Regions from separate parts of the Sporosarcina sp. Y352 genome, predicted to be linked through region 1. Evidence: predicted binding sites of a transcription regulator. Region 1 holds the regulator's gene; the other holds the start of a gene.
What was found. Region 1 encodes Rex, which represses fermentation and respiration genes when NADH is low (regulators of the CRP and FNR family bind a similar motif). Its sites were predicted from a motif close to TTGTGAAATATTTCACAA; they were not measured.
Positions count from the first base shown of each region.

Region 2: the regulator Rex is predicted to act here: its motif matches at 3,151-3,168, upstream of AC1TO6_RS13220 (cytochrome c oxidase subunit 2A).

Region 1 is NZ_JBXCJE010000016.1:62,543-69,636, reverse strand. It holds gene rimI (ribosomal protein S18-alanine N-acetyltransferase) at 1-179, shown strand, start outside; gene tsaD (tRNA (adenosine(37)-N6)-threonylcarbamoyltransferase complex transferase subunit TsaD) at 176-1,198, shown strand; gene AC1TO6_RS18935 (ABC-F family ATP-binding cassette domain-containing protein) at 1,573-3,504, opposite strand; gene AC1TO6_RS18930 (redox-sensing transcriptional repressor Rex) at 3,628-4,278, shown strand; gene AC1TO6_RS18925 (twin-arginine translocase TatA/TatE family subunit) at 4,400-4,585, shown strand; gene tatC (twin-arginine translocase subunit TatC) at 4,603-5,403, shown strand; gene AC1TO6_RS18915 (CPBP family intramembrane glutamic endopeptidase) at 5,449-6,186, opposite strand; gene groES (co-chaperone GroES) at 6,373-6,657, shown strand; gene groL (chaperonin GroEL) at 6,714-7,094, shown strand, end outside.
Region 2 is NZ_JBXCJE010000007.1:50,516-57,609, forward strand. It holds gene AC1TO6_RS13200 (accessory Sec system S-layer assembly protein) at 1-321, shown strand, start outside; gene AC1TO6_RS13205 (C40 family peptidase) at 1,151-1,642, opposite strand; gene AC1TO6_RS13210 (hypothetical protein) at 1,855-2,208, shown strand; gene AC1TO6_RS13215 (glucosamine-6-phosphate deaminase) at 2,281-2,982, opposite strand; gene AC1TO6_RS13220 (cytochrome c oxidase subunit 2A) at 3,307-3,435, shown strand; gene AC1TO6_RS13225 (cytochrome c oxidase subunit II) at 3,460-3,963, shown strand; gene AC1TO6_RS13230 (b(o/a)3-type cytochrome-c oxidase subunit 1) at 3,963-5,621, shown strand; gene brnQ (branched-chain amino acid transport system II carrier protein) at 5,855-7,094, shown strand, end outside.

The DNA of each region.
Region 1 (7,094 bases):
AAGCGATAGCTGTTTGTAGAGAAAAAGAAGTCCGGTTAATGACCCTGGAAGTGCGGATGACTAATACTACGGCTCAAAATTTGTACCGTAAACTTGGTTTCCAGGACGGCGGAATCAGAAAAAACTATTATGCAGACGACCATGAAGATGCGCTCGTCATGTGGGTGGAATTCAAATGACAAAAGATATTTATATTTTAGGAATAGAAACGAGTTGTGATGAAACTGCCGCTTCCGTTGTGAAAAATGGAACTGAAATCATTTCAAATGTTGTGGCATCACAAATTACTAGCCAAAAGCGATTTGGCGGGGTAGTACCGGAAATCGCTTCAAGACATCATGTTGAACAAATTACATTGGTGATTGAAGAAGCACTTTCGAATGCAAAACTTAAACCTGCAGAGTTGGATGCAGTTGCCGTTACGGAAGGGCCGGGTTTAGTCGGCGCGTTGTTAATCGGCGTTAATGCTGCGAAAGCATTTGCATTTGCCAATGGATTGCCGATTATAGGCGTGCATCATATTGCAGGCCATATTTATGCGAATGAGCTGATGCAACCAATGGAGTTCCCACTTCTAGCTATAATCGTCTCAGGTGGTCATACAGAGCTTGTATTAATGAAAGGGCATGGTTCATTTGAACTCATTGGTGAAACGCGTGATGATGCTGCTGGTGAAGCCTATGACAAGGTAGCTCGTGTACTTGGACTTTCATATCCGGGCGGTCCACAAATTGATAAGCTGGCAGCTGAAAGTGATGGACAAATAGAATTTCCAAGGGCTTGGCTTGAATCAGGTTCGTACGATTTCAGCTTCAGTGGACTCAAATCTGCTGTTATTAACTACAAACATAATCTTGCACAACGTGGAGAGGCCGTAAACCCATTCCATGTCGCAGCAGGTTTCCAGGCGAGTGTTGTGGAGGTACTGACAACAAAAGCATTGAAAGCAGCGAAGGAGTTTGGAGTCAAGCAAGTAATTGCAGCTGGAGGAGTAGCAGCAAACAAAGGATTACGCTCATCTCTTGAAGAAAACTTCAAGAGGGAGGAAGTTCCCTTCTATGTACCTCCAATTGCACTCTGTACAGACAATGCAGCAATGATTGCTGCTGCTGGATCAGCAATGTTCAGTGACGGTATTCGCGGAAATCTTGCAATGAACGGTAAACCAGGTATGCCCCTCGTCTCGTGGAAAGAATAAATACGTAAAAACACAGAAGTTGCCAAATTGCGACAATTTCTGTGTTTTTTTATCCCGATTTATTTTAGAATGTCAATAGGGAACGTTCGTACTTATGCACATTTGTTGATAAGTTGTGCATAACAATGACATATCAACCATTAATAACAGTTGAGGGAGGATAACTATGTGTATAACAATTGACTTTACTGTGGGTAATGTGGACAATATTAAACTATTACCGGTATAACTAGGTTTTAGTTGTGAATAAGATTGTGGAAAGTATTTCGCCGGTATAATGTGCATATTTCGTAATCCGATATGTTCCGACAGCAAAAAGTGACAAAGCGCCACTTTGAATCAAGAGTCTTGATTCAAAATGACGCAATCCTTTCTTAAGCTAAAATCTCTAGTTCCTCTTGCAGCGCAAGCCAATTTTCCGATTTGCGATCATGTTCATCCTGGAGTGTGTCAATCTGGGACTGCAATTCCATTAATTTCACATGGTCATCTGCAAACTCAGGAGTGGAAAGTTCTTCTTGTAATGCCCCAATCTTATCTTCCAAAACTGAAAGCTTAGATTCTACTTCGTCTATGGCTCTAGTTAATCTTCTTTCCTGTCTTTTTAGCTCTTTGTCATCGTCTTTTTTTCTTTCAATCACTGGAGTTGTCGTTTTTGTTGCTGCATTTGTTTCGGCGAGCAGTTCTTCCTGTTCCAGCTTCTTCTCTACGAAGTAATCGTAATCACCAAGATATTCAACTGCACCAGTACCGCTAATATCAATTACCTTAGTTGCAATACGGTTAATGAAGTAACGATCATGTGACACGAAGATAAGCGTGCCCGGGAAGTCATCCAAAGCATTTTCTAGAATTTCTTTACTATCAAGGTCTAGATGGTTTGTCGGCTCATCAAGGATAAGTGTATTCGATTTCTGTAACATCAATTTAGCAAGTGATAAGCGGGCTTTTTCCCCACCTGATAAAGACCTAACAGATTTCTCCACATCCTCACCAGTAAATAAAAAGCGTCCTAGCACAGAACGAACATCTTTTTCATTCATCATCGGCCACTCATCCCACAGTTCTTGTAGAACGGTACCAGTTCCGATAAGTGTTGCCTGTTCCTGATCGTAATAGCCAAATTGAACATTTGTACCATACCGGATTTTACCGGATATCGGGTCTTGTGCTTTAACGATTGTTTTTAATATTGTTGATTTCCCTACGCCGTTCGGTCCGATGAGCGCAATGCGATCTTGTTTGTATATCCGCATATCGATTCCCTTTGAGACAGGAATACCGTCATAGCCTACCGCTAGCTCTTCAAGGGCAAGTACATCGTTACCACTTGGTCGATCAATTGAGAAAGTGAAATTTGCTGATTTCTCATTACCATCAGGCGAATCCATCCAGTCCGTCTTTTCAAGCGTTTTTCTACGACTCTTGGCCATTTTGGATGTAGATGCACGAGCAATATTGCGCTGAACGAAATCCTCAAGCTTGGCCTTCTCTCCCATTTCTCTTACAAATAGTTTTTGATCACGTTCATAGTTTTTTGCTTTTTCGTCAAGATAGGCAGTATAGTTACCTGTGTACTTCATTACTTTTTTACGGGACACCTCGTAGACAATCGTGACGATTTCATCTATGAAATAGCGGTCATGGGAAACAATTAGAATAGCCCCTTCGTATGATACCAAGTATTTTTCAAGCCAGCCTAACGTTTCGATGTCAAGGTGGTTTGTCGGCTCATCGAGTATGAGGAGATCGGGCTTACTAAGAAGCATTTTAGCAAGCGCCAATCGTGTCTTTTGACCACCCGAAAGAAGGGTGACATTTTTAGTGTAGTCCTCAGGGTAAAAACGCATCCCGTGCAGTACTGAACGGGTATCAGATTCGTATTGATAGCCGCCTGAGTCCTTAAATTCGACTTGCAGAGCATCGTATTCTTTAATGACACGATCATAGTCAGTCTTATTGTCATAGACAGACGGATCGGCCATTTGTCCTTCAAGCGATCTGAGCCGTCTTTCTATACTGTGAAGTGGTTCAAATACGGTCATCATCTCTTCCCAAACTGTTAACGAGGAATCGATTCCTGAATGCTGTTCAAGATAGCCGATTCGTATATCTTTCGGAACGATTAAATCACCTGAATCAGCTGTCATTTCACCGGCAATTATTTTGAGAAGTGTTGATTTGCCAGCGCCATTACGTCCAACTAATGCAACGCGGTCGCGGTGCTGGACTTCTAGTTTTACGTTTTCTAATATATCTGTTCCTGAAAATGATTTTGTTAGTCCATTCACTTGTAATACAATCAAAAGTAGCACCTCTATTCCTCTTCAGTTTAAATGAATAGTGTCAAGCGTGCAACGGTCGCCTTTACAACATTCATTATCTACTGTACGATAGAATCGCCTTTAAGTACGTGCAGGAGGGTTAGTATGATAGAAGAAACACCAAAAATTCCACAGGCAACGTCAAAGCGTTTGCCTCTATATTATAGGTTTCTCCAAAATTTTGCGAACACAGGAAAGAAACGTGTATCATCCAGCGAGTTAAGTGAAGCGATGAAAATCGATGCCGCTACGATTCGACGTGATTTTTCCCATTTCGGGGCACTTGGCCGTAAAGGTTATGGCTATGACGTGCATTACCTAGTAGACTTTTTCCGTCAAACTCTCGACCAGGATGAAAAAACGGACGTCGCACTCATCGGGGTTGGTAGCTTGGGAAATGCTTTTTTGAAATATAATTTCCATAAGAACCATAATACGCGGATCGTCATTGCATTCGATCCAAAATCAACTCAAGAGGGCACAGAGATGAGTGGAATACCTGTCTTTCATCCTGATACGCTTAAAGAAAAGATTGAGGAATTAGGTATTGACCTCGTAATTCTCACAGTGCCATCACGTATTGCGCAAGAAGTGACAGATCGACTTGTCACTATGGGTGTTAAAGGGATTCTAAACTTTACTCCTGTCCGTCTAGCAGTACCGGAATCGGTACGAGTGCATACAATCGATTTGTCTGTAGAATTGCAAACACTTATCTATTTCATAAAAAATGACGTCAAAGGTTCACATATGTAACGGTTCGTTATTAGTAATCCCAACAGCTTTCGTGTAAAATAGACGTAGAAAGGATCGAACTATATCCTTTCTTGAAGAAGGATTGTACTTCAATTCCTATCTTATGAAGGAGGTGTCCGAAATGCCAGGTCCAGGAAGTCTGATTATCATCGCTGTTATTGCTTTGCTCGTATTCGGTCCTAAGAAATTGCCTGAAATCGGGAAAGCCTTTGGTTCTTCATTGCGTGAATTCAAACACGCCACAAAAGGTCTTGTAGAAGACGACGATGTAAAAAAAGTGGAAGACAAGAAAGAAGAACTGAAGTAAGTTAGGATGACTGTCCGATGAACGATAAAAACTTAACAATCATTGAACATATAGATGAAATTAGAAAACGGCTGATGGTCATCGTCGTTTTCTTTGTTATTGCAGTAATAGGTGCTTTTTTCGTCGCGAAGCCGCTGATTCAATTTTTGCAGTATGATGGAGAAGCGAATAATATTACGTTGAATGCTTTCAACGTACTGGATCCAGTCATGATTTACGTGAAAGTAATTGTCTTTATAGCATTCATCGTCATTTCTCCGGTGCTGATGTATCAATTATGGTCTTTCGTTTCACCGGGATTGCATGAAACGGAACGGCGCGCGACATTAAATTATATTCCGTTCACCTTTCTCCTGTTTGTCGGAGGAATTGCTTTTTCGTATTTTGTCTTGTTGCCATATGTGATGAAGTTCATGATGAATTTATCCGCAGAGCTAGATATAACCCAGACAATCGGGATAAATGAGTATTTCACTTTCCTTTTCCAACTGCTTATACCATTTGGCATTGTTTTCCAATTACCGGTAGTCTTACTATTTTTAACAAGACTTGGTATATTGAATCCGAAGACACTCGTGAAAATAAGGAAGTACGCTTATTTTGTCCTATTCGTGATTGCGGCATTCATTACACCACCTGACTTGTTGTCCCATTTGTTCGTCACGGTTCCGCTATTTGCGCTTTATGAAATTAGTATTTTCATATCCCGCTTTGGTCATAGGAAATACTTGAAGGCGGAACAGCAACGACAATTTGAAGAAGCGACAGCTGAACAACAACGTCAAATCGAAGAAGTTAACAATCAACAGCAGAAATAATAAAAAAGTCTTCCACAACCCGCATATGGGTTGTGGAAGACTTTTTTAGTTCAGGAAAAAGATGATGACAGGCTTCATCTCTTCTTGCCATTTTAGTATCTTCTCCATGTTTAGGTTGAGAAGGACTACAAATCCATTCATCAGTAAATGAGCAATCATCGGTGTCAATATTCGTTTCGTTCTGTAGTACAGATAAGCGAAGACGAATGCTGGCATCATGTACATCAGAAGGTGTTCAAATTCATTATGTACAGCGGCAAACACGAGCGCACTGACAGTAGCTGCAATCCAAAAATTCGTCTTTTGATAAACACCACCAAAAATAACTCTACGGAAAATGATCTCTTCGAGGAATGGGGCAAAGAGTACCATGCATATAATGATGATTGGGGATACTTTGGCAATTTCTGAAAGGATTGCGGTATTATCTGAACCTGGTGTTATTCCAATTGCATTTTCGATAGCACCGGCAAGCATTTGACCTCCAAGTGCCAGAAAGAAACCAATGAAGCCCCATAGAATCGAATTAGGAATGGTAGACTTTTTCCCTTTGAAAACCTGGAAGAAATTCTTCTTCGGTACAATTAATAGTAGGAAGATAATAGATGCTATTGAATTGACGATGAAAAGTGTCCATGAACTGGCTCGATATGCTATATCTTTATCGGTGAATTGCTCATCCCAAGGGAAGTATAAGAATAGTCCTTCGGATAAAAAGATACTGCTTACATGCATTAGGATGTAAGTAAGAAATAGGTAGATGTAAATTTTTCCGTTTTTCAAGTAATGCCACCCTTTCAACTGTGGTTGAGCCTAATATTATCTGTTCAGAACAAGATATGCAAAGAGAAAATCTTCGGAGTATTTCACTTGCAATATATGCAAATCTTCATTATGATTAGAAATGTATTAGCACTCATGACTGTTGAGTGCTAAAAAGAAGATATTACTCTGAGGAGGTTGTTTCAATTGTTGAAACCATTAGGTGACCGTATTGTTATCGAGCTAATCGAAGCAGAAGAAAAAACGTCAAGCGGTATTGTAATACCGGACTCTGCAAAAGAGAAACCACAAGAAGGTAAGGTTTTTGCAACAGGTACTGGACGCGTTCTTGAAAACGGCCAACGAGTTGACTTAGAAGTTAAAGAAGGAGATCGTATCCTTTTCTCTAAATATGCTGGCACTGAAATCAAACATGAAGGAAATGAATATCTGATCTTGCGTGAAAGTGACATCTTAGCGGTAATTGGCTAATATACTAATGCTTGGATAGTTAAAAAATACACGAAAAATCAGGAGGGTACTTATAAATGGCTAAACAAATTAAATTTAACGAAGAAGCACGAAGCGCAATGCTGCGTGGAGTAGATACATTAGCAGATGCTGTCAAAGTAACGCTTGGACCTAAAGGACGTAACGTTGTTCTTGAGAAAAAATTTGGTTCACCGCTAATTACAAATGACGGAGTAACAATAGCACGTGAAATCGAACTGGAAGATGCTTTCGAAAACATGGGAGCAAAACTGGTTGCTGAAGTAGCGTCTAAAACGAACGAAATTGCTGGTGACGGTACAACAACTGCAACGGTTCTAGCGCAAGCAATGATCCGTGAAGGACTGAAAAACGTTACGGCTGGTGCTAACCCTGTAGGAATCCGTAAAGGAATCGAAAAAGCGGTTGCAACTGCTGTT
Region 2 (7,094 bases), on a different contig from region 1:
ATTGAAGGGCTTCCAAAACTGAAACCACGCGAAGTGAATATTAGTGGATTCCAAGTGAAGCAACAGGATGATGGCGGTATTGCTGCATCCGTATTTATTCGTAATGGCCACTCAAAGCAAATCAACATTGAGAAACTACCACTAGAATTAATTGATGCAACTGGCGATTTGATTGCCAGCGGTTCATTTGCACTTGGCCCACTCTCAGTTAAAGCGAACACTTCAAAACCATGGACGTTCATTTATCCAAAAGAACTAATCCAAAAAGGCGAGCCCGATTTGTCGCGCTGGACAGTTCGCGTACCACAGCAAAACGCGTAAGGTAGCCCCCGAGCGCCTGACACTTAGATGTTATTCAGTGAGAAAATTTTAAAGCCGACATTTCATTTTCAAACGAAATGTCGGCTTTTTCTTTGGCATTTTTTACTCAACCTCCTTTTTCAGAGTGCAGATTGTAGAACGCTTTGCGCTTTGAAGTTGCATTATTGAGGGAGATTTAAATTTAGAGTGTACATTGTAGATCGCTTGGCGCTTTGGGGATGCCTCTTGCCCTGAGCCTGGATTAACGCTTCGCATCCACTCTCATGGCTTCGGCTACCTCTATGCCGCGCCTTCGCTGGAATGTTCATCATCAATAGAAATATAGTTTTGAGATGAATAGACTGAGATTATCATGTAATTACTATGTGATACTAACTTCATTGAAGATAAACGCACTACTGGTTACATATTTATTCCCCGATAACGACATGTTCCTTCTAATAGACCATCTAGCGAAGGCGCGACTTCGTGGTAGCCGGAGCGATAAGACTGAAAGCGCCCTTCTTTCCGGCTTATCGCGGGAGGCATCCACAAAGCGCAGAAGCGGTATTAGCAGGATTTCTGTTTCATTCCATTTATTGATACTGTTGTTAAATGCATTCACTCGATTTATCGCACTATAGATTGCAAATCTCATCCCCTATAACAAAATGCTCTTTCCTTATATATAGACCATATAGCGAAGGCGCGACTTCGTGGTAGCTGAAGCGGTAGTAGCAGAATTTCTAATTCATTCTCACTTGCATCAAATGCGCACCCCTTACTCACAACAAAAAAGACAGCACCAAGCGTCCCCTTTTCAGGTCGCTTGGTGCTGTCTTTTTAGATATTATTTAACTGAAGCAACTGAATTCACGCCATTGATACGTTTTGCACCAACATAGCGTTTTCCCCAGTAATGAGGATCGTTCAACTTATCAACACGTACCCCTTTTGAACTGGAAGCATGTGAAAATTTACCATTACCTATGTATATACCTACATGTGAAACCCCTTTACCTGACGTATTAAAAAACACTAGGTCTCCAGCAGCTAAATTTGTTTTTTTAACAGTAGTTCCTGATGCGTGCATGCTAGCCGCAGTACGCGAAAGTTTAATATTGTTTTTCTTAAAAACGTACGAAACGTAGCCCGAACAGTCAAACCCTCTTGTTGTTGTACCGCCGTAACTGTACTTAACTCCTAAAAGACTTGTAGCCGTTTTTGAAATTGCAGCTGGTTTAGATGAAGCTTCAGCTTGTCCAACGAAAGGTGCGACGAGTAACAGTAATGACATTGCAATGATTGAAAATGTCTTTTTCATAGTATCTATAAGATTCATATGTTCCCCCAATGAATTAATTTATCTGAAAATACTCTCTAGAACAAGATTACCACGCTTTAAACACTGCTTACATTACAGTTGTGTGACAACAATATTACATAAATCGCAATATAGGACAATATTGAAACATAATAACCTATTATTAGTGTTTATAGGTTTATAAAGAGGGAACTTAGATTAGTAACACTATTCTTTAGGAGGCGAGCGCTATGAAACATGAAGATGACTTATCGGATAATCTTAAACACCCCTTACATGAAAATGGAAACGGTTGGTTGGATAATGATCATATTGAAAAGAAAAACTCCGGCAGAAGCTTTATACGCGATCCCTATTTAGACCACGCAGCTGGAGATTACGAACCTCTTCAAGATGATAGTCGTTACCGTCACACCGATAATGTAGAACAAATACCCAAAGAACGAATAAAGTTTTCATCTTTACAGCCACACGATAGCCAGATGGAAGAAGACGAACGTTTGCTATCTGAACAAGATAACCGTACAGAGATAATTGAAGAGATTAGGGCTTCATTCGGCGCATTGGATCATGATCGTCCTTAACATCTTTTCACAATAAAAAGACAAAAAGGTGAGTACCTACTATCTGTAGGGACTCACCTTTTAATTTTCCTCTTATATGTCAAGATCAGTTATAACAATTACATCATCATGACTCAAAAGTTCCGTTATCGGCCACTCAGATGTTCTATTACCTTCAAGCAACTTGCCAATTGCAGCACGTTTCTTTTCGCCGAAAGCGAGCAAAATCAGTTTTTTCGCGTCTGTAATTGATTTGATGCCCATCGTCAATGCTGTTTCAGGAATTTTTTCATCATTTTCAAAGTACTGGCTGTTCACGCCTAATGTCGATTCAGTTAAATGTGCCACATGTGTGACCGAATCAGAAGAAGTTCCGGGTTCATTGAATGCAATATGGCCATTCTCCCCTACGCCAAGCAATTGAATATCAAGCGGGTACTTTGTAAAAAGAGCTTCGTAGTCTGCAGATTCTTTATCCAAGTCCTCCGCCATTCCATTCGGTATATTTGTTTCTTTGAATTTCTTTTTACTAAAAAGATGTTCATTCATAAAATAAGCATAGCTATTAGGGCTAGATGCCGGGATACCAATATACTCATCCAAATTAAAAGAAACCACATCTGTAAAATCAAGGTCTGATTCCGTCCATTTATCATACACAGGAACCATCGTGCTACCTGTAGCAAGACCGAGAACAGCTAACCGTCCACTGTCAAGTTCCTCTTTAATAATCTTGAAGACATGCTCCGCACCCTGTCCCGGACTATCAACTTTTATGAGTTTTAAATTTTCCATATAGATCATCCAACTTTCGTTATGATTTAGTCCACGCTTAATTGTAATTTCCTTACACATTTAGGTCAACTTTTATGACATGAATAATTCATGAAGTCGACTGCTTTCTATACCCTCACACATTAGCTAGTAAACCATTTATCTAGCCATTACCGCTTATGAATTCATATGAGAATTACGACACATTTATGAATGAAATGTGAAGACTTTGTGAAATAGCAACTATATCGAAAGTCATAGGGTTTTCCCTAATTCCGCTATTAGTAGATTTGACTATGATAAAGGTAAGACGAATTCACTTCGCCGAAAAAGGAGGTGTCACCATTGGGGAAAAGAAACTCAACTCACCAATCCACTACTAGTTTAAAAGGTACATTCATCGCAGTCATGTTGCTGGGTATCTTCATTTTGGTAGCCTGGTTCGGGTTTTATGCACTATTTATGTCTAGATAATTACTTAATTTGGGAGGGTTACATATGCATTTGCATAAATATGAAAAGATTTGGCTCATTTTTGGAATGGCTTCACTTGTTCTATTCTTACTTATTATCGGCTTTGCTGCATTCTGGAAAGGAACGCACCCGCAAAGTCATATCGAAACCATTGATCCACAAAATGTTGAAGCACACGAAGCATTCAAACCTGAAAATCTTGGTATTCGCGAAGTTGCTGATGGAAAATATATCGTTAATATTGTTGCGTCTGCATTCAACTACGATGTTGGCAAAGACAAAGACGGTAACGCTATTAAAACGATTCGCGTACCAAAAGGTTCCACGGTCCTTTATCAAGTTACCACAAAAGACGTTGTCCATGGCTTCCAAGTAGCCGGAACGAATGTCAATATGATGGTTGAACCTGGCCATATAAGCCGGTATGAAACGGTTATGAAAAATACAGGCGAATTCACGGTTGTCTGTAACGAATACTGCGGCATCGGTCACCACCAGATGTTCGGAACTGTGGAGGTGTATGAATAATGGCTAACAATCAATTGCTACTTTCTAAAAAAGACTCTCGATTATACATGGCATTCATGTACGTGACGTATATTTCCCTTTTTGTCGGCGGTTTAATGGGATTGCTACAAACACTCGCCCGATCAGGTAAATATAAATTACCTTTCAATATCGATTATTATACAATCCTTACCGTCCATGGCGTCATTCTTGGGCTCGTCCTCACTACATTTTTCATCATCGGATTCCAATTCTCACTAATGGGAAAAACGGTCGGACTTTCGGAAAAGCAGAGGAAATTTGCATGGCTCTCTTTCTGGGTAATGCTAATCGGGACTGTTGTGACAGCAATTACGATTCTAGTTGGTGAAGCATCTGTATTGTATACGTTCTATGCACCACTCAGAGCCCATCCAGCGTTCTATTTCGGTCTTGCATTCGTCATTATCGGCAGCTGGATTGCAGCATTCGTCAACTTCCGTCAATTGTATGTCTGGAAAAAAGCGCATAAAGGCGAGAAATCACCATTGCTTGCATTCATGGTTACCATCAACATGCTTATGTGGTTCATCGCTACAATCGGGGTGGCAACATCTGTTATCATCCAGTTCATACCTTGGTCACTCGGTTACGCTGAAACCATCAACGTATTGCTCAGCCGTACTTTGTTCTGGTATTTCGGTCACCCGCTCGTTTATTTCTGGTTGCTTCCTGCTTACATGGCATGGTATGTCATCATTCCCAAAATTATCGGCGGAAAATTATTCAGTGATTCCCTTGCACGACTTGCTTTCATCTTATTACTCATGTTTTCAATTCCAGTAGGCTTCCATCACCAGCTGACAGAGCCAGGTATTGACCCTACATGGAAATTCATTCAAGTTGTACTTACATACATGGTAGTTATCCCATCACTGATGACAGCTTTCTCGATATTCGCTACATTTGAAATTACAGGTAGGAAGAAAGGCCATAAGAGCCTATTCGGCTGGTTCAAAAAGTTACCTTGGAAAGATGTCCGTTTCCTTGCGCCATTCATTGGGATGGCCGCTTTCATACCAGGAGGAGCCGGCGGTATCGTTAACGCTTCTCACCAAATGAATGCACTCGTCCATAATACGATTTGGATTACAGGTCACTTCCATTTAACTGCTGCGACAACAGTCATCCTAACGTTTTTCGGAATTACGTATTGGCTTGTCCCTCATTTAACGGGTAGAAGACTTACACCTAGATTGAACAAACTTGGGATTATCCAAACATTCACCTGGACAATTGGTATGACAATCATGTCAGGTGCTATGCATATTCAAGGATTACTTGGCGGACCTCGCCGTTCAAACTTCTCAGAATATGCAGGTGGCGAACAAGTCGCAACTTGGATTAATTACCAAATTGCGCAGGCAGTCGGCGGAACGATTCTTTTCATCGGTATCCTCTTGATGGTCTACATTTTCATCCAGCTTACTTTCTTTGCACCGCGCGGCGTAGAAGAATTCCCGATTGCGGTAGAAGAAGATAATGCGGAGCCTACACCAAAAATTCTTGAAAACTGGTATTTATGGATTGCGATTACAATCGCACTCATCCTTTTCGCTTATACGATTCCAGTCATCGATATTCTAAAACATTCACCACCAGGATCACCGCCATTCGATTGGCCAATCGGCAGAGGCTAATATAAAAACAGCTTTGATATCTGGTTATGTCCAGAATATCAAGGCTGTTTTTTAACATGTATCATGACAATTTACGGGATCCATTCTAGAAGTATAGTTATTCTCTCGTTTTCAAATATAGCTATAGCTTACTTTAGTGTAATGTTCTATTTAATAGACGATTGTCCGATTTCTCAGCTATAATGTTAGACGGTCAGCTATGTACATAATTTCATCAAGGAGTTGCAAATTACTTGTCTCTACAAAAGAATTTCGTAATCGGCCTGATGCTTTTTGCATTGTTTTTGGGCGCCGGTAATATAATCTTCCCCCCTCTTCTCGGACAAATGGCGGGCGATGAACTTTTCATTGCAATGATTGGTTTCCTAATTACAGGAGTCGGATTGCCGCTCATCGCAATTCTTGCAATCGCCAATGCTGGAGGCGGCTTAGAAACCATTGCAAGCCGGGTACATCCATACTTTGGAATCACTTTCACAATGATTGTTTATATGGCGATTGGTCCATTTTTCGGTATTCCTAGAACTGCAACTGTGTCCTATGAAATCGGGATTGTTCCATTTTTGCCCGATAGCATTTCAAATGCACAGTGGCCACTCGCTTTGTTTACAATTGTATTCTTTGCCATCACTGTGTCGCTTGCATTGAATCCTGCAAAACTTGTCGATCGTATCGGAAAAGTGCTAACGCCTATCCTCTTCTTAGTCATTGGTGCGCTTGCCGTGAAAAGTATTGTTTCCCCTATGGGTGAAATTAAGCAGCCGCAAGGCGATTACGCATCTCATCCATTTTTCCGCAGCTTTGTTGAAGGTTATCTGACGATGGATGTCATCGCGGCTCTCGTATTTGGTATCGTTGTGATAAATGCACTTAAAGCTGAAGGTGTAACATCAAGACAGGCCGTTATGAAAGCGATGGTTTTCGCAGGACTTGTTGCAGCAATCGGACTTGCAGTCGTCTATATTTCACTAGGGTTTATCGGTGCAACTAGCGTTAGTGTTGTCGGGATACAGAATAATGGAGGCGCGGTTCTTGCTCTCGCATCGACTATTTTGTACGGATCCTTTGGAACAACTGTCCTCGCATTGACAATCATTTTTGCCTGTTTAACAACATCAATTGGCCTCGTTTCAGCATGTGCACAGTATTTTGAACAGGCATTTCCGCGTAATTCTTATAAAACTTATGTTTTCATTTTCGCGGGATTCAGTACGATTATCTCAAACTTCGGCTTGACACAGCTGATTTCAATTTCAATTCCAGTCTTGCTAATGATTTACCCGTTAGCTATTGTTCTTATGCTCATGTCATTCGTCGACAAATCATTCGGTAGAAAGCCGATTGTTTATATATTAGCGTTAATCGCAACCGCTGGTGTCAGTATCTTCGATGGATTGAAAGGTGCTGGGATAGATATTAAACCAGTCAATGATATTCTCGCCTATCTCCCGCTTTATGAACAGCAGATTGGTT